Regions from separate parts of the Streptomyces sp. URMC 124 genome, predicted to be linked through region 1. Evidence: riboswitches for the same ligand, from Rfam matches in the RefSeq annotation. Region 1 holds a riboswitch; each other region holds the start of a gene.

Evidence for each region. Region 1 has a riboswitch for cyclic di-AMP ahead of ACSNOG_RS20290 (M23 family metallopeptidase). Riboswitches for the same ligand answer to the same signal wherever they lie in the genome.
Region 2: linked by a shared signal. The riboswitch ahead of ACSNOG_RS09540 (C40 family peptidase) and the one ahead of ACSNOG_RS20290 (M23 family metallopeptidase) in region 1 are both predicted to bind cyclic di-AMP.
Region 3: linked by a shared signal. The riboswitch ahead of ACSNOG_RS14685 (transglycosylase family protein) and the one ahead of ACSNOG_RS20290 (M23 family metallopeptidase) in region 1 are both predicted to bind cyclic di-AMP.
Region 4: linked by a shared signal. The riboswitch ahead of ACSNOG_RS10985 (M23 family metallopeptidase) and the one ahead of ACSNOG_RS20290 (M23 family metallopeptidase) in region 1 are both predicted to bind cyclic di-AMP.

Annotation. Positions count from the first base shown of each region.
Region 1 is NZ_JBPQTS010000096.1:15,789-23,043, forward strand. It holds gene ACSNOG_RS20275 (hypothetical protein) at 1-96, shown strand, start outside; gene ACSNOG_RS20280 (aldo/keto reductase) at 210-1,154, opposite strand; gene ACSNOG_RS20285 (MFS transporter) at 1,167-2,711, opposite strand; gene ACSNOG_RS20290 (M23 family metallopeptidase) at 2,835-4,061, opposite strand; cyclic di-AMP (ydaO/yuaA leader) riboswitch at 4,071-4,202, opposite strand; gene ACSNOG_RS20295 (PP2C family protein-serine/threonine phosphatase) at 4,275-5,645, opposite strand; gene ACSNOG_RS20300 (DEAD/DEAH box helicase) at 5,801-7,255, opposite strand, start outside.
Region 2 is NZ_JBPQTS010000032.1:13,675-20,929, forward strand. It holds gene ureG (urease accessory protein UreG) at 1-470, opposite strand, end outside; gene ACSNOG_RS09520 (urease accessory protein UreF) at 1,237-1,968, opposite strand; gene ACSNOG_RS09525 (urease subunit alpha) at 1,977-3,698, opposite strand; gene ACSNOG_RS09530 (urease subunit beta) at 3,691-4,002, opposite strand; gene ACSNOG_RS09535 (urease subunit gamma) at 4,019-4,321, opposite strand; cyclic di-AMP (ydaO/yuaA leader) riboswitch at 5,052-5,235, shown strand; gene ACSNOG_RS09540 (C40 family peptidase) at 5,240-5,710, shown strand; gene ACSNOG_RS09545 (ATP-binding protein) at 5,855-6,292, opposite strand; gene ACSNOG_RS09550 (helix-turn-helix domain-containing protein) at 6,576-7,255, shown strand, end outside.
Region 3 is NZ_JBPQTS010000058.1:263-7,517, reverse strand. It holds gene ACSNOG_RS14705 (Ppx/GppA phosphatase family protein) at 12-953, opposite strand; gene ACSNOG_RS14700 (DUF501 domain-containing protein) at 950-1,480, opposite strand; gene ACSNOG_RS14695 (FtsB family cell division protein) at 1,625-2,089, opposite strand; gene eno (phosphopyruvate hydratase) at 2,237-3,517, opposite strand; gene ACSNOG_RS14685 (transglycosylase family protein) at 3,805-4,551, opposite strand; cyclic di-AMP (ydaO/yuaA leader) riboswitch at 4,555-4,735, opposite strand; gene ACSNOG_RS14680 (transglycosylase family protein) at 4,996-6,120, opposite strand; partial or broken gene ACSNOG_RS14675 (cytochrome P450 family protein) at 6,234-7,255, opposite strand, start outside.
Region 4 is NZ_JBPQTS010000038.1:25,468-32,722, reverse strand. It holds gene ACSNOG_RS11000 (bifunctional acetate--CoA ligase family protein/GNAT family N-acetyltransferase) at 1-1,770, opposite strand, end outside; gene ACSNOG_RS10995 (HPr family phosphocarrier protein) at 1,877-2,158, shown strand; gene ACSNOG_RS10990 (GntR family transcriptional regulator) at 2,408-3,073, opposite strand; gene ACSNOG_RS10985 (M23 family metallopeptidase) at 3,367-4,176, opposite strand; cyclic di-AMP (ydaO/yuaA leader) riboswitch at 4,190-4,345, opposite strand; gene ACSNOG_RS10980 (M16 family metallopeptidase) at 4,560-5,927, opposite strand; gene ACSNOG_RS10975 (M16 family metallopeptidase) at 5,963-7,255, opposite strand, start outside.

The DNA.
Region 1 (7,255 bases):
CATCCGCTCGCCAAGAAGGTCGGTTCCTGGCCCGCCGTCTTCGGGGTCGCCGGAGCCGTCGCCCTGGCCTCCTGGGTCGCCGAGAGCCGGGCCTGAGTCAGGAGCGATCCGGCGAGAGTCGGAGTCAGGGCGGCATCAGGCGGTTCCTTGCGCCCGATGCCGCCCTCAGCGTTATTCCGACGCCTCAGCCTTATTCCAACGCCTCCGCGTTACTCCGACGCCTCCGTCAGGCCCTTCAGCTCCGCTTCCGTCAGCTTCAGGTCCGCCACCGCCAGCAGCGGCGCGAGCTGCTCCACCGTACGGGCGCTGGCCAACGGCGTCGCCACGGTCGGCCGGGCCGCCAGCCAGGCCAGCGCCACCGTCGCGACCTCGGCGCCGTGGGCCGCGGCGACCTCGTCCAGGGCGGTCAGCACGCGCTGCCCGCGCTCGGAGGCGAGGTACTCGCCCGCCTTGCCCGCGCGGGCGCTGTCCACCGTCTTGCCGGGTCGGTACTTGCCGGTGAGGAAGCCGGACGCCAGGGCGTAGTACGGGACCGCGGCCAGGCCGTGCTTCGCCGCCACGGCCGCCAGCTCGCCCTCGTAGGTGTCGCGGGAGACCAGGTTGTAGTGCGGCTGGATCGCCACGTACTTCGCCAGACCCGACGCCTCCGAGAACTCCAGGGCCTCCGCCAGGCGCTCCGGCGTGATGTTGGAGGCCGCGATCTCGCGGACCTTGCCCTCCTTCACCAGCGCGTCGAGCGCGGTGATGAACTCCTCCACCGGCACCGACGGGTCGTCGTAGTGCGTGTAGTAGAGGTCGATGTAATCGGTGCGGAGGCGGCGCAGGGACTCCTCCACGGCCGCCTTGATCACCGACGCGCGCAGTCCCCGCGGTTCCGGCACGCCCGCCCCGACCTTGGTGGCGAGGACGATGTCGGCACGGTTGCCGCGCGAGGCGAACCACTTGCCGATGACGGTCTCCGACTCGCCGCCCTCGTTGCCCGGCACCCAGGCCGAATAGACGTCGGCGGTGTCGATGAAATTGCCGCCCGCCGCCGCGTACGCGTCGAGGACGGCGAAGGATTCCGCTTCGTCCGCGGTCCAGCCGAAGACATTGCCGCCGAGGGCCAGCGGGTGGACGGAGAGGTTGCCGATCTTCTTGTGAATGTCAGCCATGTCAGCCATGCATCACTTCAACGTCCTTGCCGGAGTGGACATTCCGCTCTCGCCCCCGCGCTCGCTCCCGCTCTCGCCCCCGCGCCCGCTCTCGCCTTCTTCCTTCGCCGACAGCGGCGCCGCGATCCGTTCCAGCGAGCGGCCCTCCGCCCGTACCGCCAGGAATGCCGCCACCAGCCCTGCCCCGCCCATCAGCGTCGCCCCGATACAGAAGGCCAGCACCGTGTCGCCGACATCGCCGCTGCTCGTCAGGTCGGCGAAGAGCAGCGGGCCGCTGATGCCGCCGGCAGCCGTCCCCAGGGCGTAGAAGAAAGCGATGGCCATGGCCCGGGTCTCCATCGGGAAGACCTCCGAGACGGTGAGATAGGCGCTGCTGGCGCCCGCCGACGCGAAGAAGAGGACGACCGCCCAGCAGGCGGTGAGCGTGTCGGCCGTCAGGCGGCCCGCCCCGAAGAGCCAGGCCGTGCCGAAGAGGAGCAGGCCCGACAGCAGGTACGTCGAGGAGATCATCAACCGCCGGCCCAGCGTGTCGAAGAGCTTTCCCAGCAGCAGCGGGCCCAGGAAATTGCCCGCCGCGATGACGGCGAAGAAGTAACCCGTACGGGAGGTGGCGACCTGGAAATGGCTCTCCAGGATGGTGCCGAAGCCGAAGGTGATCGCGTTGTAGAGGAAGGCCTGCCCGATGAAGAGCGCCAGACCGAGGATCGCCCGGCGCCGGTAGCGGGAGAAGACCGTGCGGGCGATTTCACGGAAGGTCACCAGCCCGCGCCGGTGAAGGGTGATCTCCCCCTCCGCGGGCGGCAGCGGGCTCCCCTTCTCCTGCGCCACTTTCTCTTCGATCGACGCGACCAGCGCGTCGGCCTCCTCCCCCCGCCCGTGGAGGAACAGCCAGCGCGGACTTTCCGGCACCTTGCGCCGTACGAGGAGGATGACCAGGCCCAGCACCACCCCGAGGCCGAACGTCAGCCGCCACCCCACGTCCATCGGGAACATGTCCGTGTCGAGCATCAGGATGGACAGCAGCGACCCGCCGATCGCCCCCAGCCAGAAACTCCCGTTGATGATCAGGTCGATCCGGCCCCGGAAAGCAGCGGGGATCAGCTCGTCGACGGCCGAATTGATCGCCGCGTACTCCCCGCCGATACCGAAGCCGGTCAGGAAGCGGAAGAGGAAGAACCACCAGGAGGAAAAGGACAGTGCGGTGAGCGCGGTCGCGGCCAGATAGACCGCCAGCGTGACGATGAACAGCTTCTTGCGCCCGAAGCGGTCGGTGAGCCGCCCGAAGAACAGCGCACCGGAACACGCGCCCGCCACATACAGCGCCGCCGCCATGCCCGTGACCTCAGCAGCCCTGATCGGCAGCCCGCTGCCCTCCTCGGAGAGGCGGCCGGCGATGTTGCCGACCACCGTCACCTCCAGGCCGTCCAGGATCCAGACCGTCCCGAGCCCGATCACGACGGTCCAGTGCCAGCGGGACCAGGGCAGCCGGTCGAGTCGCGCCGGCACGGACGTGGTGACCGTCGACTGCTTCTCGCTCGTGCCCCTCGCCGTCGTCACATGCCGCCGGATGCCCCGTCCCGTACGGACTATGCGCCGGCTGCCCCCGAGGCGCCCCGCTCACTGACTATCCGGCGCCCGCTGCCCGGCACCCGTCGCCTGTCGCCCGCTGCCCGGCACCCGCTAGGGCTGCAGGCCCCTGCTCCGCAGCCACCCCAGCGGGTCGATCGGCGCGCCCCCGCCCGGCCGCACCTCCAGGTGCAGGTGCGGGCCGGTGACGTTGCCCGTCGCGCCGACGCGCCCGATGACCTGACCCGGCGCGACCTTCCCCGACGTCACGACCATCGACGACAGGTGGCAGAACCACAGCTGCGTACCGTCGTCGAGCCTCAGGACGATGCGGTAGCCGTACGCCCCCGCCCAGCCGGCCTGAACGACCGTGCCGCCGCCCACCGCCTTCACCGGCGTGCCGGTCGGGGCTGCGAAGTCCTCCCCCGTGTGGTTCGCGGACCACATGTTCCCCGCCTGGCCGAAGCCGGCCGTCAGCGTGTACGAGGCGAGGGGGAGCTTGAAGGAGCCAACGCCCACGCGGGCACCCGTGCCGGAGCCGGCAGCCCGCTGCTTCTTCGACGTCTGCTGCCGGGGTGCCTGCTGCTTCGACGTCTGTCGCTCTGACGTCTGCGGCTTCGGCGCCTGCCGCTTCTGCGTATGCGTCTGCGTCTCCGGCGCCTCCGCCCGCTCCGGCTCCGGCGACCGCTCCTGCGACCGCTCCTGCGCCTTCTCCGCCTCAGCCGCCCGGACCGCCGCCTCCGCAGCCTTCCGCTCCGCGGCCTTCTTCTGCGTCTCCGCGGCCTGCTTCACCTGGGCCGCCTGTGCTTCGGCCTCGGCCATGCCCTGCTGGTGGTCGGCCTGCTCCAGGATTCTCGCCCGGAGCGTCTCGCCCGCCGTCGCCGCGCTCTCGGCCATCTCCAGGGCGGCCGATGCGCCGCCCTCACCGGCGAATTCGACGGCGGAGTCGGCCGAACCCGCCGCGCTCCCCGCGAAGAACGAGCCGACGCCCGGCAGCTGGGCCAGGTCGGGCATGGATATGGACGCCGCCGGGCGCTCCTGGGCGTGCGCCATGCCGCCCGCGCCGACCGCCGCGATGACGCCCGCGCCCAGCACGGCGCCGCTGCGGGCCATCGTGCCGCCGCGCGGCTTCACGACGCGGTGGCGGCCGCGGCCCGTGCCGAAGGCGTTGTAGACGGACGGCCGGTGGCCGGCGGGCGCGTGCGACGGCTCGGAGCCGTACGCGGCCCCCGGCTCGTGTCGCAGCTCCTGCTCCGGACCGGGTGCGGGCTCCGGCTCGTACGGCGGGAAGTACGCGGGGACCAGCGGCGGGTCGTACGCGGCAGGCTCGTTGGATGCCACGGAGGCACTCCTTTCCTTCCTTCTCGCCTACCGGGTTAGCTGACGGGTTCGGAGCAGGAAGGTCTCCTACGGGCTGCGCTGCCCGATTCACCCCAGGGTGGTGGTTCCCCGGTTCCCGGCACGTGCCGGCCTATCAGGTGGTGCTGTGCCCGCGGGATTCGGCGATGGCGCACGGTGCACCGCCTCTTACGGCGTTGCGACAACCGCGCTCCGTTATCGAACGTTAATAGACATGGCGGGTGGATTCCAAGCCGAACGCCCGAATCCGCCGATGCTCTCGGGCACGTCTTCACGAGACGTACGCCCACGGAACCTGTCGATACTTTCTACGAAATGCTGTTCGATCCGCTCGCCGCGCCGGATCGCCAACAGCGCCATGTCGTCGGAGGCCTGACCCCCCGAATGGCGCGCGACGTCCGCGACCAGCGCGTCCAGCAGCGCTTCGGGGTTCTTGAACTGGCGGCCCGTCAGCCCGGCCCGGGGGTCGTAGAACGTACCGCCGGCGTCCCTCGCCTCGGTCACCCCGTCCGTCATCAGCAGCAGCGTCGACCCCGCGGGGAACTCCCGCTCCTCCGACCGGTCCGGCCACACCCCCAGCTCGCCCAGGCCGAGCGGCAGCGCGGGGACGGACGGGTCGGCCACGCCGATGCGCCCGTCCGCGTGCAGCAGGAGCGGCGAGGGGTGGCCGCGGTTCAGCAACCGGAAGACGGGTTCCCCCGGCGGCAGCTCCGCCAGCACGGCCGTGGTGAAGCCCTCCGCCCGGTCCAGGGAGTCGGCGCGCAGGCTCGCCCGCCGCGCGCCCTCCCGCTGGAGCGCGTGTTCCAGCCGCCCCGCGAGCCCCTCCAGCGTGGGCTCCTGCTCGGCCGCCTCCCGGAAGGCGCCGATCACCACGGCGACCGCCTCGACCGCGCCCAGGCCCTTGCCGCGGACGTCGCCGACGATGACGCGTACGCCGTAGGGGGTGTCCTGGACCGCGTACAGATCGCCGCCGATCCGGGCGTCGGCCTGGGCGGCCACGTAGCGCGCGGCCACGCGGAGGCCGCCGATCCGGGACGGGGGCGCGGGCAGGACGGCGCGCTGGGCCGCCTCCGCGATGCCGCGGGCGGAAGCGAGCTGCTGATCGCTGCGCCGGGCGATGCGGTTGATGCCGAGCGCGACCAGGGAGACGGCTCCGATGGCCGCGATCTCGGCCAGCGCCTGACCGGTGTCGGACGGCCGGTGGTAGATCACGAGGCCGACCGCGACCGCCACTGCGGCCAGAGCTGCCGTGGTCGTCGCGCGGAGGGTGTGCAGGGGCGCCGCAACGAGCGGCGCGGCGGAGAGGAAAGGGGCGCACGTGTAGTTCGCGGGCGCCCCGAGGCCGAAGAGCACGCCGCCGACGATCAGAACGGCCGGCAGCCTACGGACGGCCCGGCGGGCCGTACGGCGGAAGGTGCTGCGCCCGGCATCTCCGCACCTGGCAGGGCCCCGCCCAGGGGTGCCCCGCCCAGCGGTGCCGCGTGCAGCAGGGCTACGGCCCGTGGCGCCACGCCCCGTGCTGCCGCGCACAGCCCGGCGGGCGGAACGGCTCTCTCGCTTGCCCACCGCACTCTCTCCTGACCGGCAGTCCCGCACGTCAACGACCTCCCACCCTTCCGGGCAGGAGGTCGTGATGCGAACGGTGCTGGGCCAACCGGGGACGGGCCCTTAGGAGAGGGGCCCCCGAGTACGGGCCAGGAGGTACAGGTCAGGAGTACGCGCTAGGAAGCGCGACGCTCCCGCGCGCCCCCGGCACCCCGCCCGGAGCCGCCCCTGCCGGAACCGCGGCCGGAAGCCGCACCGGACGCGCCACCGGCCCGGCCGGCGCCCCGGCCCGAACCACCGGCACCGCCGGACCTGTAGGACCCCGCGGAGCCCGAGGACGACGAAGAAGAGGACGACGAGGAGGAAGCCGTAGACGCCCCCGAAGCCGCCTCCGGACGCACCCGGCCCCGCCCGCCGCGACCGCCGCGCGAACCACGCGTGCCCCGGGAGCCACGCGACCCCGCGGCCGCCGCAGCCCCACCGGCGGACCCGGTGCCCGAGCCGCCCCCGCCCGACCGCTTGCGCGGCGTCGACTGGGCCGGCGCCGGCGGTGCGATGACGACCGGCACGCCGCTGGGCTCCTGGGCACCGGTGATGCGGGCGAGCTCCTCGTCCTGCGGGCTGACCGTCACGACGTTCGGGGAGATCTTGGCCGTGACCATCATGCGGCTCATCTCGCGCCGCTGCTCGGGCAGCACGAGCGTGACGACCGTGCCGGACTCGCCGGCGCGGGCCGTACGGCCGCCGCGGTGCAGGTAGTCCTTGTGGTCCATGGGCGGGTCGACGTTCACGACGAGGTCGAGGCCGTCGATGTGGATGCCGCGCGCGGCCACGTTGGTGGCGATCAGCGCGGTGACCTCCTCGGTGCGGAAGAGGTCCAGGGTGCGGTTGCGCTGCGGCTGGCTCTTGCCGCCGTGCAGGGCGGCGGCGCGCACGCCCTCGGACAGCAGCTTCTTCACCAGCCGGTCGGCACCGCGCTTGGTGTCGACGAACATGATCACGCGGCCGTCGCGGGCGGCGATCCGGGTGACCGTGTCCTTCTTGTCCGTCTCGGTGACGTGCAGCAGGTGGTGGTCCATCGTGACGACGGCGCCCACCGACGCGTCGACGGAGTGCGTCACCGGGTCGGAGAGGAAGCGGCGGACGAGCCGGTCGACGTTGCGGTCGAGGGTCGCGGAGAACAGCATCCGCTGCCCCTCCGGGTCGACCTGGTCCAGCAGCCGGGTGACCTGCGGCAGGAAGCCCATGTCGGCCATCTGGTCGGCCTCGTCCAGGACCGTGATCCGCACGTCGCCGAGCTTGCAGTCACCGCGCTGGATGAGGTCCGCCAGCCGCCCGGGGGTGGCGACGAGCACCTCGGCGCCGCGCGCGAGCGTCTGCGCCTGCCGGCCGATGGACATGCCGCCGACGACCGTGGCCGTCCGCAGGTTCACGGCGGTGGCGTACGGGGCGAGCGAGTCGGTGACCTGCTGGGCGAGCTCGCGGGTCGGGACGAGCACGAGGGCGAGCGGGCGGCCGGGCTCGGCGCGGCGGCCGGCCGTGCGGGCCAGCATGGCCAGGCCGAACGCGAGGGTCTTGCCGGAGCCGGTGCGGCCGCGGCCGAGGACGTCACGGCCGGTGAGCGAGTTCGG
Region 2 (7,255 bases), on a different contig from region 1:
GGGATGTCGTCGCCGCCCGCGACGTCGATGACGAAGATCTGCGCGTCCACCAGACCCTTGGAGAACGTGGCGGTCAGGTTGTCGCCCCCGGACTCCACCAGGACGAGGTCGAGCGGGCCGACCGCGTCCTCCAGGTCCTCCACGGCCTCCAGGTTGGCGGAGATGTCGTCGCGGATGGCGGTGTGCGGGCAGGCTCCCGTCTCGACGGCGGTGATCCGCTCCGCGGGCAGAACGGCGTTGCGCAGCAGGAACTCGGCGTCCTCGCGGGTGTAGATGTCATTGGTGACGACGGCGATGGACAACTCCGCGCGCAGCGCCCGGCAGAGCGCGGCGACGGTAGCCGTCTTCCCCGACCCGACGGGCCCGCCGAGCCCGATCCTCAGGGCCCGGCGCGTCCCGTCGGGGCGGACGGGGGAAGCGGCGCTGTAGCTGTGGCGGTGGGGGTAGGTCTCGGGGTGGTCGAGGTGCATGGTCCCTCCGGGGGTTCGGTGTTGGGTACGGCTCCGGTGGCTGCGGCTACCGCCGGACTTCCGGCCGTGGGGCGTGCCGCCGTCGTTGCCGTGGGAAGGTGTGTCCGCCGCGGTGGGGGCCCGGTGGGCCGCGGAGTGTGTCGGCCACGGTCGGCCCCGGCGACCGGACGTTCCGCCGGTGCCTCGCCGCGGGGGTCTCGCCGTGGCGGCGGGACGGATGCTCGCCGCGGGGGCGTGGCCCCGCATCGGGGCCACTTGCCCGGCACGGCAGTGCGACACCACCACGGCCAAGACCCGGCCGACAGCCAGGACATCGCACGTGCCGACTCCCACGACCCCGCATTCCGCCGGACCCTCGCCGCGGGGGTGTCTCGCCATTGCGGCGGGATGGATGCTCGCCGCGGCGGAGAAGGCCCGGCAGACCGTCGGGGCGCGCTCGGCCCGGCCCCGCGCGGGGGGATCTCGTCGCTGCGGCAGGCGCGATTCTTCCGCCGCGACGGAGAAGGCCCGGCAGACCGCCGGGGCGTCGCTCGGCCCGGCCCCGCGCGGGGGGTCTCGCCGTTGCGGCAGGCGCGATTCTTCCGCCGCGACGGAGAAGGCCCGGCAGACCGTCCGGGCGTCGCTCGGCCCGCCCCCCCCCGCGCGGGGGATCTCGTCGTCGCGGCAGGCGTGATTCTTCCGCCGCGACGGCGGGACGGCACGACGGTGGTGACCGGCGGTGCCGGAACCACCGGATCGGCGGTCGAGGGCCACTGGGCGGCGGTCATCAGCTGGCGAAGAGGCGTACGGGCCAGGTCGCATGGTGTTCCGCCGTGATGTCGAGGAGGGGGGCCGCGGCGGCCGGGAGGGCGTCCTCGCCCTCGACGGCCGCTCGCGCCGCCGCCTCGCAGGCGTGCAGGGCGACGGCGTCGAGCTCCGGGGCGAGCCGGGCCAGCACGGACGTGGCGTCGAAGGGGTCGAGGCTCAGCAGGCGTACGGCCGCGGTGGCCGGGCCGCTGACCGACTCGTGGACGGCGGCGTAGGCGGCGTCCAGCGGGCGGAGTCCGGCGGACCGGGCCGCGAGGCCCAGGACGACCGGCTGGTGGGCGCCGCGCGGCCGGGCCGCGGCGAGGGCGTCGAGCGCGTCGGAAGGCCAGGCGGCCCGGGCGGCGCGCATCATCTGCCGACCGAGGCGCCGCGCGGTGGCGCGCAGGGCCGGTACGGGGGTGCGGGCGTCCGCGGCGTCGTCGAGGGCGAGCGGGTCGAGGCCTGCGGCGGCCGCGGCGGCGAGGGCGGCCGCGGTGAGCCCGGCGGTGTGCAGCCGGCCCCGGCAGAACTCCTCCAGCGTCCGGCCGTCGGTGATCCGCCCGGCTTCGACGGCGGCCTCGGCCCCGCCGGAGTGGGCGTGCCCGCCCGCGGGGAAGCGGCCGTCGGCGAGGACGAGGAGGGCGGCGAGGCCGCCGGTCCTCGTCCCGCCCGGCGGTGCGGGGACCGTGAGCGCCTCGGTCGTCGTTCTCATCGGACCCTTCAGAAGAGGAAGTAGCGCTGGGCCATCGGCAGCTCCGCCGCCGGCCTGGGTTCGATCACTTCGCCGTCGACGGTGACGGTGAACGTGTCGGGGTCGACCTCCACCCTCGGCCGTGCGTCGTTGTTGCGCATGTCCGCCTTGGTGACGCCGCGCGTGGACCGTATGGGGACGAACCGCTTGCCCAGCCCCAGCCGTTCCGGGAGTCCGTCGTCCATGGCCCACTGGGTGACGAAGTTCAGGGAGTTGGCGGCGGGCGCACGCCCGTGGGCGCCGAACATGGGGCGCGGCAGGACCGGCTGCGGGGTGGGGATGGAGGCGTTCGCGTCGCCCATTTGCGCGTAGGCGATCTGGCCGCCCTTGATGACGAGTTGCGGCCGTACGCCGAAGAAGGCGGGGTCCCACAGGACGAGGTCGGCGAGCTTGCCCGGCTCCACGGAGCCGATCTCGTGGTCGAGGCCCTGCGCGACGGCCGGGTTGATGGTGTATTTGGCGACGTAGCGGCGGGCGCGCACGTTGTCGGCGGGTCCGTCGCCGGGCAGGGCGCCCCGGCGGGCCTTCATCACGTGTGCGGTCTGCCAGGTGCGCAGCACGATCTCCCCGATGCGGCCCATCGCCTGGGAGTCGGAGGAGATGATCGAGATGGCTCCGAGGTCGTGCAGGACGTCTTCGGCGGCGATGGTGCCGGGCCGGATGCGGGATTCGGCGAAGGCGAGGTCTTCGGGGACGGCCGGGTTGAGGTGGTGACAGACCATCAGCATGTCGAGGTGTTCGTCGACGGTGTTGACGGTGTGCGGCCGGGTGGGGTTGGTGGAGCTGGGCAGGACGTTGGTCTCGGAGACGACGGTGATGATGTCGGGGGCGTGCCCGCCGCCGGCGCCTTCGGTGTGGTAGGCGTGGATGGAGCGGCCGGCGATGGCGGCGAGGGTGTCGCCGACGAAGCCGGCCTCGTTGAGGGTGTCGGTGTGGATGGCGAGCTGGGCGCCGCTCTCCTCGCACACGGACAGGCAGGCGTCGATGACGGCGGGGGTCGCCCCCCAGTCCTCGTGGATCTTGAAGCCGACGGCGCCGGCCCGCAGCTGGGCGCGCATCGAGTCGTACGAGACGGTGTTGCCCTTGCCCAGCAGGCCGAGGTTGACGGGGTAGCCCTCCATCGCCTCGAACATCCGGGCGAGGTGCCAGGCGCCGGGGGTGATGGTGGTGGCCTTGCTGCCCTCGGCCGGTCCGGTGCCGCCGCCGAGCAGGGTGGTGACGCCGGAGGCGAGGGCCTCGTCCGCGGCCTGCGGGCAGATGAAGTGGACGTGGGCGTCGACGGCGCCGGCGGTGAGGATCTTGCCGTTGCCGGCGATGACTTCGGTCTCGGGTCCGATGACGAGGTCGGGGTGGACACCGTCCATGGTGTCGGGGTTGCCGGCCTTGCCGACGCCGGTGATGCGGCCGTCGCGGATGCCGATGTCGGCCTTGACGACGCCCCAGTGGTCGAGGACGAGCGCGCCCGTGATGACGGTGTCGGGCGCTCCGTCGGCCCGGGTCGCGCGGGACTGGCCCATCGACTCGCGGATGACCTTGCCGCCGCCGAAGACGGCTTCGTCGCCCGCGTGGCCGGGTCCGCCGCTGCGGTCCTCCTCGATCTCGACGACCAGGCCGGTGTCGGCGAGGCGCACGCGGTCGCCGGTGGTCGGCCCGTAGAGGCCGGCGTAGGCGACGCGGCTGAGTTCAGTCATCGAGCGGTCCCCCGCACTCGCCGCGCAGTCCCTCGACGATGCGCTTGCCGGCGATGGGGACGAGGTCGACGCGGAGGGGGATGCCCGGCTCGAAGCGGACGGCGGTGCCGGCGGCGATGTCGAGGCGCTTGCCGCGGGCCGCCGCGCGGTCGAATTCCAGGCCCGGGTTGGCCTCGGCGAAGTGGTAGTGCGAGCCGACCTGCACCGGGCGGTCGGCGGCGTTGAGCACGGTGAGCCGGGTGCGGTGCAGTCCCTGGTTGAGGGCCACGGGCTCGGCGGCGTACAGGATTTCTCCGGGGATCATCGCGGGGTCCTCCCCGTCAGCAGATCGGTTCGTGGACGGTGACGAGCTTGGTGCCGTCGGGGAAGGTGGCCTCGACCTGGACGTCGGGGATCATCTCGGGGATGCCCTCCATGACCTCGTCGCGGGTGAGCACCTTGCGCCCGGAGGACATGAGCTCGGCGACGGTGCGGCCGTCCCGGGCGCCTTCGAGGACGTGGACCGTGATCAGGGCCACCGCCTCGGGGTGGTTGAGGAGCAGGCCCCGGGCCTTGCGCTGGGCGGCCACGTCGGCGGCCACGTGCAGGAGCAGTCGTTCCTGCTCGCGCGGGGAGAGTTGCATGCGTCCCACCTCACTGTCGTCCCAGGTGTCCCGGATGGACGCACCGGGACGCTACCCGAGTTCAACACGGTGTTGACCTGGGGTTCTTCGGCCGGAGGCCAGTGATTGCAGATTAGGGCGCAACCTTTTCCAACGCGTTAACTGACTCTTTGCGATGCCATGGCCAGGGGCCCGGGCGCCGCCTGTCGTCTGCATCTACTGGATCTTCTGGGCCGGATCATGGCCGTCCGTCCGCACGACACGTACCGCCGGCTACGGGCGGCGCAGACCATGGTCGTCGCGGCGGTGCGGCGGCACCCCGGCTCGCACACACGCACGAAACGGGTGAACGGAAGGTGCGAGCGGGTCATGCCGACGCGGAGGAGACGGGTCCCCGGCGCAGAGCGCCGGGGGCGAAGGGATCTCCGCGCCATGTGCGCCGGAGGGCCGGGGGTCCGCACCCGAATAAACCCCGGTCCCCTCCATGGAGGATCACGGCGTAGACGGGCCGCGGTGATCGATTTGGCGCGGGCGGCCGGATTGCGCCCGGGCCGGTACGAACCGCCGCAGGCCAGCGCCTCAGCCGGCTTGCGCGCACCCCATCAAATCGCCCCGCGTCCAGCGGAATTGCCCAGGAGTGATCAGGCTCACATACCCCTGGATCCGCTCGGAAACGGCACGACGGCTGCGCCAAGATCCCTGCGACGACAAGACCCCGCCACCCCGGCGGGGCGGTCCGGGCGGACGCCGAACCCTGCCGCCGCCCGGATGCAGGTCGACTTGAGTGCAACGGCAGGGATGGAGGACCCAAGAGTGGTGGGACGACCAAGAGTAGTGCGGTCGGCCCTTGGGGTGAAGCCGTTGACAGCGGCCGGGCAACCTTCGCCTGCCCGAACCCGACAGGTCATCCTTCACAGGCGGCTGACGAAGGGTTAGCGCATGGGCGCGCACAAACGTCCGTCAAAGCTGTCCAGGGCCGGTGCCGCATCGGCCCTCACTCTCGCCGCCGTCGGGGCCACCGTGCTGGCCCCGGGCGGCGCGGCAGAGGCGGAGGCGACCACCGTCTCCACCCAGGCACTGCGGATCGCGGCCTCGAAGCAGGGTTCCCCCTATCAGTGGGGGGCGACCGGACCCCACCGGTTCGACTGCTCGGGCCTGACGCTCTACTCCTTCAAGCGGGCCGGGAAGTCCCTGCCCCGCACCGCCGCCCAGCAGTACAACAGCACCCGTCACATCCCCCGCTCCGCACGCGAAAGCGGCGACCTCGTCTTCTTCGTCTCGGGGCGCGGGATCTACCACGTGGGGATATACGCCGGGGGCGGCCGCATCTGGCACGCCCCCAAGACCGGCGCGGTCGTCCGCCTGGAGCGGATCTGGACCAACAGCGTCCTGTACGGCAGGGTCGGCTGACCCGGCGTCACCGGCCCGGCCGGCGATCCCGGACGGCACGGTGACGCGACTCCTCGCACCCCCCGCACCTCCCCGCACGAGGGCCCGGAGCGGCCCGAGGCCCCCCGCACCCCGTGCGGGGGGCCTGGCCGGCCGGAGGGGAGTTCAGCGCTCCGCGCTGACCGGCGCGGTCCAGGGGAGGGAGATCCACACCGTCTTGCCGCCGTCGGAGGTCGGCGTGCAGAACAGCCGCCCCCCGTGCTCGGCGGTCAGACAGCGGATGATCACCATGCCGCGGCCGTTGTCCTGCTGGACCGCGGCGGGCAGCCGCCGGGGGAAGCGCGGGTGGCTGTCGGTGACGCCGATGCGCAGCTGCTGGTCGCGGTCGAGACGGACGTCCACGGTGAAGGTGGGCGACTGTCCCCGGGTGTGCTGCACGGCGTTGGTCGCGAGCTCGGAGACGATCAGGCGCACGGTCTCGGAGGTGTCGGTCCCGCCCGGGAGGCCCCAGTCCGCCAGCACCTCCGCGACGTAGCGGCGCGCCGTGGAGACCGAGGCGGGGGCGCTCGGCAGCGTGACGGTGGCTTCTTGGTGGTCTGCCATGGCGGTGGCCCTTTCAGCCGAGGTCCCGCCGAGACCGGACTTGCGGTGCACCGCCGCGGAAGGACGGGAAGGGCGCCGTGAGTCATGGGGGTCGTGAGCGGCCTCGGACGGCTCTGCGCGACAGACTGCCACTGATAACGCCTGTGATGGGAGCGATCCCCCAAGATATGCATATATCTGTCGCCCGAAGCAGTGAACTCTACGACGAGCGACCGGATTCACGCGGCACACTGGGCTATTGACACTGACGTATGACAGTGACAGCAGACCCAGGGGAGGGCCCATGCGGTACGGACCGGCGGTACGCCGCCGCAAGCTGGGGGCGGAGCTGCGCCGCCAGCGCGAGCTGGCCGGGCTGACGAGCCTGGAGGCCGCGCGCGCGGTGGGCTGGCACCAGTCGAAGGTCAGCCGGATCGAGACGGGCAGCAGTGGCGTGAAACCGGCGGACGTGGCCCGCCTGCTGGACGCCTACGGGGTCACCGACACCGAACTGCGCGCACTGCTGGGGGCGCTGTGCGGCGCGGGGTCCACCGAACCGGGCGAGGGCGCGGGGGCCCGGCGCGGCTGGTGGTACGCCTACCGCGACCGGCTGCCACCGGCCTATCTCGACTTCATCAGCCTGGAGTCGGAGGCCTCGCGGTTAAGCACCCTGGAGACCACCGTGGTCCCCGGCCTGCTGCAGACGCCCGCCTACGCCCGCGCCGTGACCCGCGCGGCCCTCGGCGATCCGGCGCCGGAGCAGGTCGAGGAGCTGGTGCGGGTGCGCCTGGCGCGCCAGGCGGTGCTCCGGGGCGAGCAGCCGCTGGAGGTGTGCGCCGTGCTGGACGAGGCGGTACTGCGCCATGAGGTCGGCGGGCCGGAGGTCATGGCCGGGCAGTTGCGGCACCTGGTGGAGACGGGATCGCTGCGGCACGTGCGGCTGCACGTCCTGCCGTTCTCCAGTGGCGGCCATATCGGCATCAC
Region 3 (7,255 bases), on a different contig from region 1:
GGGACGCCTTCTCAGGCGACGCTCCAGGCGATTCCGTCCAGAATGTCGTGTTCGCTGACGACGACCTCGTGGGCCCCCACGCGCTCCATGACGGCCTGCAGGACGAGCGCTCCGGCGCAGATCACGTCGACCCGGCCCGGGTGGATCACGGGGATCGCCGCGCGCTGCTCGTGCGTCGCGGCGAGCAGCTTGCCGGTGATCTCCCGGACCTGCTCCAGGGAGATCCGCGCGTGGTGGATGCGCGTCCAGTCGTACTCGGTCAGACCCAGCGCGACCGCGGCGACCGTGGTCACCGAGCCCGCCAGGCCGACGAGGGTGCGGGCCTCGCCGAGCGGCACGGTCTCCTCGGCCAGGTCCAGCGCGGCCTCGACGTCCGCGCGTATCGCCGCGATGCGCTCGGGGGTCGGCGGGTCCACCACGGCGCCCTCCGCGACGAGGTGGCGCTCCGTCATGCGCACGCAGCCGACGTCGACGCTGCGCGCCGCCCGGACGTGGTCGTCGCCGACGACGAATTCCGTGGAGCCGCCGCCGATGTCCACGACGAGGAACGGCCGGGCCAGATCGTCGCGGCCGGAGAGCTCCTTGGTGGCACCGGTGAAGGAGAACTCGGCCTCCTGGTCACCGCTGATCACCTCGGGCTCCACGCCCAGGATGTCCACCACGCCGCGCACGAAGTCCTCGCGGTTCTCGGCGTCCCGCGAGGCGGAGGTGGCGACGAACCGCACGCGCTCGGCCTTCAGCTCGCGGATGACCTCCGCGAACTCCCGGCAGGCCGCGAAGGTCCGCTCCAGGGCCTCCTCCGCCAGCCGGCCCGTGCGGTCCACGCCCTGGCCCAGGCGGACGATCGTCATCCGGCGGTCGAGCTCGGTGAACGCCCCGGTCGCCGGGTCGAGATCGGCGACGAGGAGCCGGATGGAGTTGGTGCCGCAGTCCACGGCGGCGACGCGGGTCACTTCTCGTCACCCCCGCAGGGCGTGACGCACGGGCCCTTGGCCCACCACTCCGGCAGCAGCGCCAGCGCCTCGTCACCGAACGGGTTCACCCCCGGGCCGGCCACGAGCGAGTGACCCACGAGCACGTGCAGGCACTTGACGCGGTCGGGCATGCCGCCCGCGCTCGGGAAGCCCTCCAGGACCTCGATCGCGTCGCGGCGCCGGAGGTAGTCCTCGTGCGCGGCGCGGTAGGCGGCGGCCAGCTCCGGGTCGGTCGCCAGGCGGTCCTGCATCTCCTTCATCAGGCCCGAGCCCTCCAGCGTGCCGATCGCGGAGGCGGCGCGCGGGCAGGTCAGGTAGTACGTCGTCGGGAACGGCGTGCCGTCCGGCAGCCGCGGCGCGGTCTCGACCACGTCGGGCTGACCGCAGGGGCAGCGGTGCGCGATGGCGCGCAGCCCGCGCGGCGGACGGCCCAGCTGCTGCTTGAACGCCTCGATGTCGTCGGCGGTGGGCTCGGTGGACTCGGTCTGGGGCGGAGGGGTGTCCATGTGCTCGCTCGTGTCGTCTTCGCTCGGTGGTCTCGGCAGGTGAAGTCAGGTCAAGGCCGGTGTCGGCGGGTCGGCAGGCCGGCGGGTCGGCAGGCCCTCGGGTCTGCGGGTCGTCAAGAAGAGGAACGGGGCGGGCGGACGCGGTCAGCGCGGGGAGTCCGCGGCGTCCACGCCGTCCCACAGGTTGCTGTACCAGGGGCGGTCGGCGGCGCCCTGGTCGCGCGGGCGCCGGGCGGTGCCGCTGCCGTCGACCACGCTGAAGCCCGTCTCTCCGGGGCGCAGGTAGTGCAGGTGCTCGCGCGCCTGCTGCTCGACGTACGCCGGGTCCTCCAGCCGCGCCTTCTCGTCCTCCAGCCGCTTCACCTGCTCGCGCGCGCGCTCGGACTGGCGGCGCTGGTCGGCGATGTCGGAGCGCTGGGTGACCCACTGGCGCATGGGGTAGGCGAGGGCGACGACCAGCGAGCACACGACGAGCGCCAGCAGCGCCGCGCGGCCGGTGAGCCGGCTGCGGCGCGGGCCGCGCGCGCGGTAGACGCGGGCCGTGGGGCCCTGGACGAGCACCGAGCCGAGTGCCCTGAGCCTGGTCGCGGTGGAGCGTTCCGCCGCCACGTCGCCTCCCCGAGGTCCTGGTCGCCCGCAGCCTCGCTACGAACGTACGTCCCCGGCCACGGTACGGGACCGTGGCCGGGGACGTGGTGAGGCTGCTCCCCTGAGGCCGTGTCAGGCCTGCGGGGCGTCAGCCCCCCGCTGCGCGTGTCAGCCCTTGAAGCGCGGGAAGGCGCTGCGGCCGGCGTAGACCGCGGCGTCGTCCAGGATCTCCTCGATGCGCAGGAGCTGGTTGTACTTGGCGACGCGCTCGGAGCGGGCCGGGGCGCCGGTCTTGATCTGGCCGCAGTTGGTGGCGACGGCCAGGTCGGCGATGGTGACGTCCTCGGTCTCGCCGGAGCGGTGCGACATCATGCACTTGAAGCCGTTGCGCTGGGCCAGCTCGACGGCGTCCAGGGTCTCGGTCAGCGAGCCGATCTGGTTGACCTTGACGAGCAGGGCGTTGGCGGCGCCCTCCTCGATGCCGCGGCCGAGGCGCTCGGGGTTGGTGACGAACAGGTCGTCACCGACGAGCTGGACCTTGTCGCCGAGCTTGTCGGTGATGGTCTTCCAGCCGTCCCAGTCGTCCTCGAACAGCGGGTCCTCGATGGAGACCAGCGGGTACGCCGCGACGAGCTCGGCGTAGTAGTCGGTCATCTCGGCGGCCGTGCGGTCCTGGCCCTCGAACTTGTAGACGCCGTCCTTGTAGAACTCGGAGGCGGCGACGTCGAGCGCGAGCGCGATGTCCTGGCCGGGGGTGTAGCCGGCCTGCTTGATGGCCTCGAGGATGAGGTCCAGGGCCTCGCGGTTGGAGCCGAGGTTCGGGGCGAAGCCGCCCTCGTCGCCCAGGCCGGTGGACAGGCCCTTGGCCTTCAGGACCGACTTGAGGGTGTGGTAGACCTCGGTGCCCCAGCGCAGGGCCTCGGAGAAGGACTCCGCGCCGATCGGCGCGATCATGAACTCCTGGATGTCCACGTTGGAGTCGGCGTGCGAGCCGCCGTTCAGGATGTTCATCATCGGAACGGGCAGCAGGTGCGCGTTCGGGCCGCCCAGGTAGCGGAAGAGCGGCAGGTCGGACGCCTCGGAGGCGGCGTGCGCGACGGCGAGGGAGACGCCCAGGATGGCGTTGGCGCCGAGCGAGCCCTTGTTGTCGGTGGCGTCCAGGTCGAACATGGCCTGGTCGATCAGGCGCTGCTCGGTGGCGTCGTAGCCGACGAGCTCCGGGCCGATCTGCTCGATGACGGCCAGGACGGCCTTCTCGACGCCCTTGCCCATGTAACGGTTCTTGTCACCGTCGCGGAGCTCGATGGCCTCGAAGGCACCGGTGGAGGCGCCGGACGGCACGGCGGCACGGCCCGTGGAGCCGTCGTCGAGGCCGACCTCGACCTCGACCGTGGGGTTGCCTCGCGAGTCGAGGATCTCGCGAGCTACGACGACGTCGATGGACGGCACGAGGGTCTCCTTCGTGTGTGTCTGTGGTTCTGCAGCACGAGCCTAACGGGCCCCGGAGGCTCGCCTCGCCGTTGGACCGCGTTCCCGGGCCGGAAAAGCCTAAAAAACAGCACAAAAGCCCAGAACACCGTATGAACGGCGGATTTTTTCGCTGAACGGGGAAGCAGGCCGGGTCCGGAAACGGCTGAGCCCCGCTCCGGTGCACGCTCGGGGCAGCGCATCGGAGCGGGGCGGTCCCGCCGGGAGCGGAGAGGGGCGGTCCACCGCGGTGGACCGCCCCTGCCGGATCAGCTGAGGTGCAGCTTCTGGCCGACGTAGATCACGTCCGCGTCCTGGACGATGTCCTTGTTGCGGTCGTACAGCTTCTGCCAGCCGCCCTTGACGTTCTTGGCGTCGGCGATCTTGGAGAGGGTGTCGCCCTCCTTGACCTCGTACTCGCCGTCGCCGACCTTGTAGGACTGCGGGGCGGAGTGCTGCTTCGGCGCGGCCGGCTTGGCGGCCGGGGCCTCGTCGCGCTCGACGGTCTGCGGGGCGGTGCGCTTCGGCGCGGCCTTCTTGGGCGCGGCCTGGCGCTCGCTGCGGTCCGCGTGGGACTTGCCCGAGACGGTGCCGCCGGCGCGGGAGGACTTGGTGGAGGAGCCGCCCGAGGTGTCGACGTCGGCCTTGGCGCCACCGGAGCTCAGACCCGGCACCGCGCAGCCCCAGGCGCCCGGGCCCTGCATGGCGAGCAGCCGCTCGGCCACGGCGATCTGCTGGCCCTTGGTGGCGTGGTCGGCGCGGTCGGCGTACTTCTGGCCGCCGGCGGCGTTCCAGGAGGACTGCGAGAACTGCAGACCGCCGTAGTAGCCGTTACCGGTGTTGATGGCCCAGTTGCCACCGGACTCGCACTGGGCGACCTTGTCCCACGTGGAAACCGAGGCGGCGTTGGCGGAGGTGGCGACCATCAGCGGGGCGGCGACAGCTGCACCGGTGACACCGGCGAGCGTGAAGATGCGGACGGCCTTGGACGGACGACGGTGCTTGCCCTTGGACATAAGTCGTTTCCTCACCGACGCCTACGAGGTGAGCTGTCGGGTTCGGGCTGTGAGTTCGCCCGGCTTCGTGTGCGAGCACACTCGGCTTCACCCCTAGCCGGTCCCGGACCCACGGCCTTGGCCGAGGAGCCGTTACCGGCGCCTACCTTGGTTCCCCCGCTCCTGCCTACGGCGCTTGCGCGACGACTCCCCCGATCGCCGGCAGGATTCGGCGTGGCGACCGTGGTGCCCGCGGTGGCGAGCGGACACGACGGTAAACACAGTCGCGGCAAGGGTTCAAACCCCTCTTTCCAGCCACAGTTGCCCCTGGTTACCCAGGGGAACATCACGTTTCCGCAGGTGAGAGACGGTTTGCCAAGTCCGGGAAGTCCGCATTCCGCCACCGGGCAAAGAGACCCATGTCTCACTTTCGACTGGAACGGACATTCGCCGCGAACTGCCGGTCTATTTACCGACCTCGAGCCTCTGACCAGGACGGATCAGGTCGGGATCGGTTCCGACCGCTTTCTCATTGCGCTGATACAGAGACTGCCAACCTCCCTTGACCGCATGCTCCTCGGCGATGGCTGACAGGTTGTCACCGGGACGCACGGTGTAGTCGGTGGGCGTGGGGCTGCCGGTGCGTGCGTCGCCGCCGCCCCGGGACGTACGGCCCTCGTCCTCCGAACGGGACGGGTCCGCCCGGTGCTTGCCCGTGCCCGCGCCGGCGTCGTCGGGCGTCCGGCCCTCGGGCGAAGCGGAATCGCCGGGCGAGGGCGAGGCCGTGCCGCCGGGAATCTGCGTCGGGTCGTCGGTCGGGGACGTGGACGGCTTGCGGTGCCGGCCTTCCTGCGGCTCGCCGGACTTCCCGTCGCCCGGCTTGCCCGGGGCGCCCGGTGACGGCGCGTCGGACGAGGGGCTGCCGGACGGGCTGCCGGACGGCTGACCGGAGGACTGCCCCGGCGACGGCTGCCCGGTCGAGGGCTGCCCCGAAGGCTGCTTGGAGGGGTCGGCCGAGGGGCTTGTGGAGGAGCCGGGCGAGGGCTTCCCGGACGGCGAGGGAGACGTGGACGCGTCGGAAGGCTTGCCGTGCTCGGAGGGCTCGGACGGCTCGGACGGCGTGGAGTGCGAAGTGGTGCGCTCCGGGGCGCGTGAAGGCGTCGAGTCGCTCGCGGGGGCGTGTGTGCCGCCCGGGTTGACCTCCGCCGGGGCGCCGCCCGAGGTGAGCCCCGCCTTCGCCGCACAGCTCGACCAGGGGCCGGAGCCGCTGCTTTCGAGGATCTGCTCGGCGACGGTGATCTGCTGCGCACGGCTGGCGAGGTCGGGCCGGGGGGCGTACTCCCGGCCGCCGTGGCGCTCCCAGAGGTCCTGGGTCAGCTGCAGTCCCCCGTAGGTCCCGTTTCCGGAGTTGGCACTCCACAGGCCGTCGCTCGCGCACTGGGCGACACGGTCCCAGGTGCCTGCGTCGGCGGCCGACGCACCGGTGGCCGCCATCAGCGGCATGGCGATCCCGGAGGCGGTCACCCCCGCGGCGACCACGATGGCGGGTATCTGACGGGGGCGGCGATGTCGGCCGTTTCCGGGTCTCATGGGCGGTTGCCTCTCGTTCGGCGGCGAATGGTGGTTGAAGATAGCGACGGCCCACCCGAGTCACAAGCCGATGTAGCGGAGGTCACGCCGAGATCACGTCGGCTGACGCGCGTTCAGGCGGGCGGCCCTCCCTGGGTGGTTGTGTCCGGAATGCCCTCCGGTGCAGAGGCCACCGGACCCTCCGGCGTGAACGTCACCGGGAGCGTGCGCAGACCGCGCATGATGAGGCCGCCGCGCCACCGCAGCTCCTCCGGATCGGCCCCCAGCCGCAGGTCGGGAAGGCGCCGCAGCAGGGTCGCCAGGGCCGTCTGCCCCTCCAGGCGGGCGAGGGGCGCGCCCAGGCAGTAGTGGATGCCGTGGCCGTAGCCGAGGTGCTGGTTGTCGCGACGGGAGAGGTCCAGCGTGTCGGGTTCGGCGAAGCGCTCGGGGTCGCGGTCGGCGGCCGCGAGGACGACGAGGACGGGGTCGCCCTCGGCGATGCGCTGCCCGCCGATCGTGAGGTCCCGGGTGGCGAACCGCCAGGTCGCGAGCTCCACCGGGCCGTCGTAGCGCAGCAGTTCCTCGACACCGGTCGCGAGCAGGCCCTCGTCGCCCTCGGCGAGGGCGCGCTGGAGGCGCTCGCGCTGCCCCGGATTGCGCAGCAGGGCGTAGGTTCCGTTACCGATCAGGTTCACAGTTGTTTCAAAACCCGCAAAGAGCAGGATGAAGGCCATGGCCGCGGCCTCGTCCTCGGTGAGGTGCTCGCCGTGGTCACTCGCCCTGATCAGCCCGGAAATGAGGTCTTCACCGAGATCCTCCCGTTTCCGGTGGATCAGTTCCGTGAGATAGCCCCGCATCTTCTTCACGGAGCGCGCCACCCCGCCGCGGGGCCCGCCGCCGTGGCGGATCATCATCCCCGCCCAGTCCCGGAAGTCGTCCTGGTCCTCGCTCGGGACGCCGAGCATGTCGCAGATGGCGTAGATGGGGAGCGGGAACGCGAACTCGTGGATGAGGTCGGCCTCCCCCCTGTCCGCGAACCCGTCGATGAGCCGGTCCGTCAGCTCCTGGACGCGGGGCGCGAACTCGGCGACCCGGCGCGGGGTGAACGCCTTCGAGACGAGGCGGCGCAGCCGGGTGTGGTCCGGCGGGTCGATGT
Region 4 (7,255 bases), on a different contig from region 1:
CCGCGCGAGGTCGGCCGCGGAGGCGTCCCCGACCCACGGGATGGCGGTGACGACGACGGCGTCGCACTCCTCGTCGGCCAGGACCCCGGCCAGCGCCCTGCGGAAGTCGGCGGGCCGGGCGCCGGTGGTGAGGTCGTACGGGGGCTGCGGGCGCAGGCCGTCCGTGAGGCAGGCGTCGTAGGTGAGCAGGGCGAGGGACTCGGAGTTGCCGAGGATGGCGACGCGCGGCCCGGCGGGCAGCGGCTGGGAGGCGAGGAGCAGCCCGGTGTCGGCGAGCTCGGTGACCGTGTCGACGCGGATGACGCCGGCCTGCCGGAGCAGGTCGGAGACGGTGGCGTCGGGGATCCGGGTGGTGGGCACGGCGTGCCCGGTGGGCGCGGCTCCGCCGTGGCGGGCGCCCTTGACGACGACGACCGGCTTGCGGGCGGCGGTGCGCCGGGCGAGGCGGGTGAACTTGCGGGGGTTGCCGATGGACTCCAGGTACATGAGCACGAGGTCGGTGTCGGGGTCGTCGTGCCAGTACTGCAGGAAGTCGTTGCCGGAGACGTCCGCGCGGTTGCCGGCGGAGACGAAGGTGGAGATACCGACGAGACCGGCGGCGCGCCGGTGGAGCCCGGAGAGCAGGGCGATGCCGATGGCCCCGGACTGACTGAAGAGGCCTATGCGCCCGGCGGCGGGCAGCTCGGGCGACAGGGAGGCGTTGAGGCGGACGCCGTCGGCGGTGTTGATGAGGCCGAAGGCGTTGGGCCCGATGATGCGCATCCCGTAGGAGCGGGCCTGGCGCACCAGCTCGCGCTGGCGCTCGCGCCCGTCGGCGCCGCTCTCGCCGTATCCGGCGGAGAGGACGACGAGGCCCTGGACGCCGTGCTCGCCGCATTCGGCGACGACGGAGGGCACCTGTGCGGCGGGCACGGCCACGACGGCGAGGTCGACGGGCCCGTCGATGCCGAGGACGGAGCGGTGGGCGGGCACGCCCTCGGGGTCGAGCCGGGTGAGGTCCTCGGGGAAGGCGTGGTTGACGGCGTGGACCTGCCCGGTGAAGCCGCCGGCCAGCAGGTCGCGCAGGACGGCCCGCCCCATGCCGCCGGGCGCGCGGCCGGTGCCGACGACGGCCACGGAGCCGGGGGCGAGGAGCCGCTGGACCGAGCGGGCCTCGGCGCGCTGCTCGCGGGCCCGCTGGACGGCGAGGGAGCGGTCGGTGGGCTCCAGGTCCAGTTCGAGGCGGACGACGCCGTCCTCGAAGCTGCGCTTCTGGGTGTAGCCCGCGTCCGTGAACACCTTGATCATCTTGGTGTTGGCGGGCAGCACCTCGGCGGCGAAGCGCCGGATCGCCCGCTCGCGGGCCACGGCCGCGATGTGCTCCAGGAGGGCGGAGGCGACCCCGCGGCCCTGGTGGGCGTCCTGCACGAGGAAGGCGACCTCGGCCTCGTCCGCGGGCTCGGAGGCGGGCATGCCGCGGCCGTCGATGCGGTCGTAGCGCACGGTGGCGATGAACTCGCCGCCGACGGTGGCGGCGAGGCCGACCCTGTCGACGTAGTCGTGATGGGTGAAGCGGTGCACGTCCCGGTCGGAGAGGCGGGGGTAGGGGGCGAAGAAGCGGTAGTACTTCGACTCGTCGGAGACCTGCTCGTAGAAGCTCACCAGGCGCTGGGCGTCGTCGGGGGTGATGGGGCGCAGGTGCGCGGTGCCGCCGTCGCGCAGCACGACGTCGGCTTCCCAGTGGGTGGGGTACGCGTACTCGGGCCCGGACCGCTCCGGCGTCGTCTGCATGGGGCCAGCGTAAGGCCGGGTACGGACATCCGGAGCGCTGCCCGGAGCACTCCGGGCACCGTGAGACACTGGTCTAGACAACCCCTACGACTTGAAGGGCAACACCATGGCTGAGCGCCGCGTCAACGTCGGCTGGGCCGAGGGCCTGCACGCCCGTCCCGCGTCGATCTTCGTCCGTGCGGCGACCGCCGCCGGCGTCCCCGTGACGATCGCCAAGGCCGACGGCAACCCCGTCAACGCCGGTTCCATGCTGGCCGTGCTGGGCCTGGGCGCCCAGGGTGGCGAGGAGATCGTCCTGTCCAGCGACGCCGAGGGCGCCGAGGCCGCTCTGGAGCGCCTGGCGAAGCTGGTCGCCGAGGGTCTCGAGGAGCTCCCGGAGACCGTCTGACTCGACGGAATCGCGCGCGGCGGGGCCGCGGCGGCCGATTGAGGGCCGCCGTGGCCCCGCTGTCGTTTCCCTCGCCGTTTCCCCCCGCCGCTTCCCCCGCCGTTTCCTCATTCGCACCCGGTGCGCTCCCATTCGCACCCCCGCGTGCGCCCGCGTGGAAATCCATGGCATTCCAGCGGTAACAGCCGGGCATTCCTTTGACGGAAGTCCGGCGGGAGATCATTTCCTGCGGTAACGCCGCACGTTAAATCAGGAGCCGGAGATCACCGTGCGCGCCCCCGGTCGCGCATTCCGCGCGCGGGGCGCCGGCACGGAGCGGCGCAGCCGGAATTCCCCGGGCGAGCGGTCCGCGCGGGCCGCCGCGAGGGCCCGGGCCCGCTCGGCGTCGCCGCGGGCGACGGCGTCCACGAGGGCGCCGAGGGCCTCCCAGGTGTCGACGGGGCGCACGGGCGGCTCCGCCGCGTACACCCACGCGATCTTCAGCCGGAGCTGGGTGAGCAGGGCCGCGAGGCTCGGGCTGCCGGACGCCTGGGCGAGGGTCTCGTCGAACCAGTCCCCGAGCGGCCGCAGCTCGCCCGTACGCCCGCCGCGGGCGCGCTCCTGGCCGAGCCGGACCAGACCGCGCAGCACCTTCAGATGCGCCTCCGTACGGCGCTGTGCGGCGCGCGCGGCACCCAGCGGCTCCAGCAGGGCGCGGACCTCCAGCAGATCGGCGGCCTCCTGCTCGGTGGGCTCCGCGACACAGGCGCCCGCGTGCCGCCGGGTGGTCACGAACCCCTCCGAGGCGAGGGTGCGCAACGCCTCGCGCACGGGCACGCGCGAAACGCCGTAGCGCCGCGCGAGGACTTCTTCGGTGAGCCTGCTGCCGGGTGGAAACGTGCCGGAAACAATGTCGTCACGGATCGCCGTGCACACGGCGTGCGCGGAAATGCGACGGCCGCTCTGATGCGCCGCGCCATCGCCGTGGTGCGCTGTGCCATCACCGTTCACGTACGGCCCCGCATGGGTGAACCTCCGCATAACCCCCGCGAAACGCGGCCGATTGACGCCTGTTCAGCGACTCTATTGCAGCCGCCCGCGATTTCCGACGGCGCACGTGAAGTCATCGATATGTTTTGGCCAACACGAGGGTACGACAAAGGCCCCGGCCGGTGGGCCGGGGCCTTCGTGAGGCTGAGGTGCCGCGCGCGGGGGCGCCGGCGGGTGCGTCAGAGGCTGACGCCGTGCTCGCTGAGGTAGGCGACCGGGTCGATGTCGGTGCCGTACGTGGCGCCGGTGCGGGCCTCGAAGTGCAGGTGCGGGCCGGTGACGTTGCCCGTGGCGCCGGAGAGGCCGATCTGCTGGCCGGCGGTGACCGACTGGCCGACGGAGACGTCGATGGACGACAGGTGGCCGTACTGCGTGTAGGTGCCGTCGTTGTGCTTGATGACGACGTTGTTGCCGTAGGCGCCGCCCCAGCCGGCCTCGACGATGGTGCCCGCGCCCACGGACTGCACCGAGGTGCCGGTCGCGGCGTGCATGTCGATGCCGGTGTGGCTGCCGGAGGACCACAGGCCGCTGGAGGCCTTGTAGGACGTGGAGACGTACGAGCCGGCGATCGGCGAGACGAAGGTGTTGAGACGCTTGCGCTCCTGCTCGCGGGCGACGCGCTCCTGCTCCTTGCGCTCGGCCTCGGCCTTGCGCTTGGCCTCGTCCGCGGCCTTCTTGACGTCGGCGGCCTGCTGCTTGGCGGCGGACTCGGCCTCGTGGACGGCGGTGTTCTCGGCTGCGGCGCTGGTCTGGACCTGGGCCTGCTCGCCGATGCGGCCCGCCGTGTCCTCGCCGATGACGACGGCCTGGGTCAGGCCGGTGTCCTCGGTGGGGCGGTGGGTCTCGTCGGGGGAGGCGGCCATCGCCGGGGCGGCGAGGCCCGCCACGACACCGGTGGCGGCGAGGGTGGCTATGCCCGCCGCGTTCGCGCTGACGCGAACGGCGCGGCTCGGCTTGCGGTGCTTCCCGGTGGCACGAGTGAACGCCATTGGTGAGGCTGGTCCTTTCCTTCCCTCTCGCCTACCGGGTTAGCTGACGGGTTCGGAGCAGGAAGGTCTCCTACGGATCCCTCCGGAAAGGGGCCCGATTCACCCCAGGGACACTTGGGTCCCCGGCTCCCCTGGCTCGCGCCGTACGGGGACTCGGCGATGTCTGCCCGGGCCGCGGATGCGACGCACATCTGACGGACAGACGCTTTGACGCTAGACGCCGCCACTTTCGATCGGCAAACAGAAGCCCCATTTTGTGGCCCACGCCACAACGCAGACATGCAACCACTCCGCTAAATCGGACATTTGGCAGGCACACGCGCCTCAGGGGCGCGCGTGCCTGCCGGTTGACGGGCCGCCCGGTGCGGGCGGCCCGCCGGGGGTCAGCCCGTGATCACCGTCACGTCGCCGATGCCGAGGGCCCGGACGGGCTCCTCGATCTGCGCGGCGTCGCCGACGAGCACCGTCACCAGACGGTCGACCGGGAAGGCGCTCACCGCGGCCGCGGTGGCCTCCACCGTGCCCGTGGCGGCGAGGCGCTCGTACAGCTGGGCCTGGAAGTCGTCCGGCAGGTGCTGCTCGACCTGGTCGGCCAGGGTGCCCGCGACGGCCGCCGCCGTCTCGAACTTCAGCGGGGCGACGCCCACCAGGTTCTGCACGGCGGAGTCGCGCTCCTCGTCCGTCAGGCCCTCGGCGGCGAGGGTGCGCAGGACGGTCCACAGGTCCGCGAGCGCCGGGCCGGTGGAGGCGGTGTCCACCGAGCCGCTGATGGCGAGCATGGCGGCGCCGGTGCCCTCCGGAGTGGACAGCAGCACCTGGCCGAAGGCCCGGACGCCGTAGGTGTAGCCCTTCTCCTCGCGCAGGACGCGGTCCAGGCGGGAGGTGAGGGTGCCGCCGAGGCAGTACGTGCCGACGCTCTGCGCGGGCCAGACCCGGTCGTGCCGGTCGGCACCGATGCGGCCGATGAGGAGCTGCGTCTGGACCGCGCCGGGGCGGTCCACGATGACGACGCGGCCGGTGTCGTCCGCGGTGACCGGCTTGAGGGGGTACGGCTCGGCCGGGGAGCCCGTCCAGGCGCCGAGGGAGTCGGCGAGGGCCGCTTCGAGGTCGACCCCGGTGAAGTCGCCGACGACCACGGCGGTCGTGGTGGCGGGGCGGACGTGGGCCTCGTAGAAGGCCCGCACGGAGGCGGCGTCGATGCGGGCGACGGTCTCCTCGGTGCCCTGGCGGGGGCGCGACATCCGCGAGCCGGCCGGGAAGAGCTCCTTGGAGAGCGCCATGGCGGCCCGGCGGGCGGGGTTGGCCAGCTCGTGCGGGATCTCGTCCAGGCGGTTGCCCACCAGGCGCTCGACCTCGTGGTCGGGGAAGGCGGGGGCGCGCAGCGCGTCGGCCACGAGGCCGAGGGCCTTGCCCAGCCGGGAGGCGGGGACCTCCAGGGACAGGCGCACGCCGGGGTGGTCCGCGTGGGCGTCGAGCGTGGCGCCGCAGCGCTCCAGCTCGGCGGTGAACTCCTCGGCGGTGTGCTTGTCGGTGCCCTCGGACAGGGCGCGCGCCATGATGGTGGCGACGCCGTCGAGGCCCTCCGGCTCCGCGGCGAGGGGGGCCACCACGTTGATGTCGACGGCGACGACCTGCTGGCCCGGGCGGTGGCAGCGCAGCACCGTCAGGCCGTTGGGGAGCGTGCCGCGCTCGGGGGCGGGGAAGGCCCAGGGGGCCGCGGGGCCGGCCTGGGGCTGCGGGTGGAACTGCATGGAGGGCTGGGTGGTGTCAGCGGCCACGGCGTCGCTCACTTGGCCGTCTCCTCTTCTTCTTCGGCGTTCTCGTCGGCGGCGGGGGCGACGGCCTCGGTGGGCTCGGTGGGCTCGTACACCAGCACGGCGCGGTTGTCGGGGCGCAGGCGGGCCTGGGCGACCTGCCGCACCTCCTCCGGCGTGATGTCCAGCACGCGCTGCACGGCGGTGAGGGCGAGCTGGGGGTCACCGAACAGCACCGCGAAGCGGCACAGTTCGTCGGCGCGGCCGCTGACGGTGGAGAGGCGGTCCAGCCACTCGCGCTCCAGCTGGGCCTGGGCGCGCTCCATCTCCGCCGGGGTCGGGCCCTCGGCGGCGAAGCGGGCGAGCTCCTCGTCGACGGCGGCCTCGATGGCGGCCACCTCCGCGCCGCCGGACGCCTTGACGTCCAGCCAGCCCAGCGAGGGGGCTCCGGCGAGCCGCAGCAGGCCGAAGCCGGCGGCGACGGCGGAGCGGTCGTGGCGCACCAGGCGGTTGTGCAGGCGGGAGGACTCGCCGCCGCCGAGGACGGTGACGGCCAGGTCGGCGGCGTCGGCCTCGCGGGAGCCGTCCTGCGGGAGGCGGTAGGCGGCCATCATGGCGCGGGCCGGGACCTCCTCCTCGACGACCTGGCGCAGCTCCTCGCCGATGATGTCGGGCAGGCTGCCGTCGCGCGGGGGCTGCTTGCCGTCGTGCGCGGGGATCGAGCCGAAGTACTTCTCGATCCAGGCGAGGGTCTGCTCGGGGTCGATGTCGCCGACGACGGACAGGACGGCGTTGCCCGGGGCGTAGTAGGTGCGGAAGAAGGCGCGGGCGTCCTCCAGGGAGGCCGCGTCGAGGTCGGCCATGGAGCCGATCGGGGTGTGGTGGTACGGGTGGCCGTCCGGGAAGACCATGGCGGTCAGCCGCTCGAAGGCCGTGCCGTAGGGGACGTTGTCGTAGCGCTGGCGGCGCTCGTTCTTGACGACGTCGCGCTGGTTCTCCATCGACTCGTCGTCGAGGGCGGTGAGCAGGGAGCCCATCCGGTCGGCCTCGAGCCACAGGGCCAGCTCCAGCTGGTGGGCCGGCATGGTCTCGAAGTAGTTGGTGCGCTCGAAGCTGGTGGTGCCGTTGAGGGAGCCGCCGGCGCCCTGAACCAGCTCGAAATGGCCGTTCCCCTTGACCTGTGCCGAGCCCTGGAACATAAGGTGCTCGAAGAGGTGGGCGAGGCCGGTGCGGCCCTTGACCTCATGGCGCGAGCCGACGTCGTACCAGAGGCAGACGGCGGCGACCGGGGTCAGATGGTCTTCGGAGAGCACCACCCGCAGGCC